DNA from 2 places in the Cytobacillus sp. FSL R7-0680 genome. Region 2 is predicted to be linked to the other one. Evidence: riboswitches for the same ligand, from Rfam matches in the RefSeq annotation. Region 2 holds a riboswitch; the other holds the start of a gene.
What was found. Region 2 has a riboswitch for FMN ahead of ribE (riboflavin synthase). Riboswitches for the same ligand answer to the same signal wherever they lie in the genome.
Positions count from the first base shown of each region.

Region 1: another riboswitch for FMN. It lies ahead of MKY26_RS09245 (ECF transporter S component); the one in region 2 lies ahead of ribE (riboflavin synthase).

Region 1 covers NZ_JBBPAO010000001.1:1,865,015-1,867,227, reverse strand. Annotated here, with positions in the region: gene serA (phosphoglycerate dehydrogenase) at 1-297, opposite strand, end outside; FMN riboswitch at 560-725, shown strand; gene MKY26_RS09245 (ECF transporter S component) at 884-1,468, shown strand; gene MKY26_RS09240 (ferredoxin) at 1,771-2,019, opposite strand.
Region 2 covers NZ_JBBPAO010000001.1:1,633,476-1,635,688, reverse strand. Annotated here, with positions in the region: gene MKY26_RS08065 (hypothetical protein) at 43-465, opposite strand; FMN riboswitch at 900-1,042, shown strand; gene ribE (riboflavin synthase) at 1,303-1,944, shown strand; partial or broken gene ribB (3,4-dihydroxy-2-butanone-4-phosphate synthase) at 1,955-2,213, shown strand, end outside.

The DNA.
Region 1 (2,213 bases), 230 kb from region 2:
CGTAGAAATTGTGTTTCCGTCTGGTGCATTTATGACGATAATGCCTCTTTTAGTTGCTGCTGGAACATCAATATTATCGACACCCACACCTGCTCTTGCAATAATTTTTAACTTTGGCATCTCCGCCATTAATTCATCCGTTACTTTCGTGGCACTCCGTACTAACAAAGCCTCAATAGTTGATAAATCAACCTCGGGATCGTCGGTTTTCTTTTGAATAATTTCAGCATTTGTGTCGTTAAGTAAAGGGTATAAGCCTTCTTCACTAATGGCATCAGCCACTAATATTTGATACATGTATGAACCCTCCTAAGTTGGTTACTTAATTATCTGATTATTTTACAAGACGAATATTATTCTGTCAATTGGATTTATTGTTTGTGTTTAAAATGGAAACGCTTTAATGTAGTAAAATAAAACGATCTTCGTGGAAAGAAAATTTTATCTCCTGAAGACAAATGTGCATAATGAAAGGAATGTTTTTAATTCGAGATATTTACTATTTTAGGCTTCACAAATGAATTATTTTTCAGTATAATGAAGTTGTCAAATAAATATGGTCTATCTTCGGGGCAGGGTGAAATTCCCGACCGGCGGTGATAAGTATTTATACTTTAAGCCCGCGAGCCTAAAAGTGGAGTGCAATTAGCACGAAGCGTTTGTATTGGGCAGGATTTGGTGAGAATCCAAAGCCGACAGTAAAGTCTGGATGGGAGAAGATGGAGGTTCTGCTAACGTTCAAAGTATACACTACAAGAACGTTTATTAAGAATGTCTTTGTTCAATTCTCCCTCAAGTTTACTTGAGGGTTTTGTTATGCAAAGACGCTTATTTGCTGAACCTTTCTTCTATAGGAGAGATAGCCTAAAAGGAGAGAGGAAAATTGAAGAAGTTAAATGTCAAAGCTTTTGTTGCAATCGGTATGTTGAGTAGTATCGCGTATATTCTTATGTTGTTAAACTTTCCATTACCACCGTTTCCGAACTTTTTGATGATTGACTTTAGTGATATCCCTGCTTTAGTGGCTGCGTTAATATTTGGTCCGATTGCGGGAATACTGGTCGAATTGTTTAAAAATGTGTTGGATTATTTTATGACGGGAAGTGCTACTGGTGTACCTGTTGGTCATATTGCTAACTTTGTAGCAGGTTTATTATTTATTTTGCCAACCTATTATGTTTATACAAAGATGAAATCCAAAAAAGGTATGACAATAGGATTAATCATTGGCACAAGTGTAATGGCTGTATCCATGAGTTTGCTTAATTATTTCGTCTTTTTACCTGCCTATACAATGTTTTTAAATATGCCCGCTATGTCAGGACCAGAAATGCGTTCAACTGCAGTCATGTTTATTCTACCTTTTAACTTTATTAAAGGAATTTTAATGGCATCGGTATTTATGCTTGTATTTGCTAAGATGAGTAATTGGATTAATAAACAAAGATCGCTAAATACGATTGCTTAATTTATAAAGGAGGCATCTAACTTTGAAAAGTTAGATGCCTTTTAATATATAATTTTATGCCGCTTAAGTAGAATTGTCACTCTTATCCATCATATTACATCATTCGTAAAAGCACCAATGAACTCATATGCAATCCTCGATAACTACTATTTTAATTCCAACTGGATAATTGATGAAGGGAACGATTTTTATTCGAATGAGTATACGAGTATGTGATTCCCTGTAGCTCATAGAAAAAACGAGCAAATCCCTAAAATAGGATTTACTCGTTTTCTTTTTTTACAATTAGATTTCTTTTTGTTCTATTCGTATTTTAACGGATCACCATCAAAGGCATCGTCTGCGACTTTTATTGAGTCAGTTGGACAGCCTTCAAATGCATCCATCATATCTTCTATAAGAACATCGGGAATTTCAACAATTCCTTCATTATCATCTAGTGTTACAAATGCGATGCCCTCATCATCGTAATCATAAATGTCTGGAGCTGCCGCACCACATGCGCCACAAGCAATACATGTTTCTTTGTCAACAATTGTATACTTCGCCATGGAATAACCTCCTATTTAAAATCTTTTTCATGTTAAAGCACGAAAATATCTGCCGAAACACTTACCACATGTTCTATTGTAAATCTGTCTTGTAAACATTTCAATAAAAATCTACCATCTAGAATAGTCTATGGTGGGACTTTTCATCTTGTTCATGATGAAAAATTGACTGATATTATCACGTATATAACGGT
Region 2 (2,213 bases):
ATATTAATAGCGCTATTAGCTTTATGCATAATGTTAATATTGTTAAAACGGTAAGATGAAAAAGTGTTTCTTTCGTTCTAGTTTTATTTCCTCATCAAATTCCTTATTTTCGTATGTCCATTTAATTTGTAAAGAGTAATTCGCATCCAACGGGGCGCCTTCGATACTGACAAATTCAATAACATCTCCCTGAGGAAAATCACTTGGCTTATCGTATAAAGTGACCATTTCCTCTCCAGATTTAAATACCAAAAAATTCAGAGTAGGGAGATTGGTCCCTCCTAACCAAGTTGCCTCTCCTTTCCAAATCCCTTTAGGGTTAGGAGAATGATGAGGGCTATATTCCGCTCTCCAATTTCCATCGGAGCTCTTTCCTTTTAGTACAATTGGTTGCTTACAAGAATAAATCATCCAAGACACTAAAATTAAAGGAAAGATGAAAATAATAATTAATTTTCTATTCATAGATGGGCTTCCTTTTATAGTTGGATTTTGTAATTTTTATGTTATCTTTATGTCCTGATGAATAGTTATTTACAAAAACACACCTTCTTTTCTATGTAATTTAATAGAAATAATGTATTTAACTGTATTTAACTGTATTTTATATCATACATAGATGAATTGACAACTTTAAGGAGTAAAGAAAAAATTGAGGTAGGGTTTTGAAATATAATATTAGATATATAACTATTATCCTTTTTCTGTCTCAAATGTTAGGGTGATGGTTTATTTTAGTTTTCTTTATGTATAATCTCCTATTTAACACTCTTTCTATTGATTAATTACTTATTTACATTTATCCTATATTTAGATACTGTAATAAGAGCAGGGGAATCTTTATTTATTTTAAAAGTATTAGATACTGTCTGTTCTCTATAGTATCAACAATTTAATAGAATATCCTTCGGGGCAGGGTGAAATTCCCAACCGGCGGTGATGAGGGTGACCTCTTAGTCCGTGACCCGGGCTCAGGAATGAGAACGGTGGATTTGGTGCAATTCCAAAGCCGACAGTATAGTCTGGATGGGAGAAGGATGCGTGTGTGTAAAAACGTTCAAAAACAGTTGATTTTGACGTTTATTTGGCCATGATTACTTTTCCCGTATACGTATTCGTATACGGGTTTATTTATTCATGAGTATTTTAAAAAGGGTGGTGATGATATGGGATAACGATAAGTGTGAGTCCAACTCTTTTTGTAATTTTCAACAAACTCTCCCGATACCGCGTATTTGCCCCGAGCGGAAAATTTCAACTTTTACTTAAACGAATAAATCTTATGCAGAGAGGTTGATCATTCTGTTTACAGGTATTATCGAAGAAATCGGTACTGTACAAAGAACGATTCATCGTGGATCTACTATTCAATTAGTGTTCAATGCTACAAAGATTATGGATGATATCCATATCGGTGATAGCATCGCTGTGAACGGTGTTTGTTTAACAGTGACCGAATTCCAACAAAGAAGTTTTACAGCAGATGTGATGCCAGAAACTTTTCATGCGACATCGCTTTCCTCTTTAAAAGTAGGAAGCAATGTGAATTTAGAAAGAGCGATGTTAGCAGGAGGAAGATTTGGCGGCCATTATGTAAGTGGTCATGTGGATGAAACGAGAAAAATTTTAAAAAAACAAAGACAAGAAAATGCGATTTATCTTTCAATTTCACTATCAGAGAAGTATCAGCATCTAATTCTACCTAAAGGATCTGTTGCTATTGATGGCACTTCATTAACAGTGATGGAGGTAGGGGATGGTTATTTTACGATTGCGTTAATTCCTCATACAGCTGAAGAAACGGTGATTAGTGAAAAAAAGCCAAATGATACTGTCAATATCGAATATGATTTATTTGCTAAATATGTATTTGCCTTTTCAGACACATCGAAACGTGAAAGAAATTTCGAACAGTTATTAGAGAATAATGGATTCTTAAGTTAGGAGGGAATATATGAGTCACTCAATTGAAGAAGCGATTGCTGACTTGAAAATGGGAAAAGTGATTATCGTTTGTGATGATGAGAATCGTGAGAATGAGGGTGATTTTATCGCTGTTGCCGAGTATGCTTCAGCTGAAACAATCAATTTTATGGCGACAGTGGGAAGAGGGCTTATTTGCGTGCCGATTGAGCAGTCAATCGCCAAAAAATTAGACTTGCATCCGATGGTAACTAATAATACAGACAGCCATCAAACTGCTTTTACTGTAA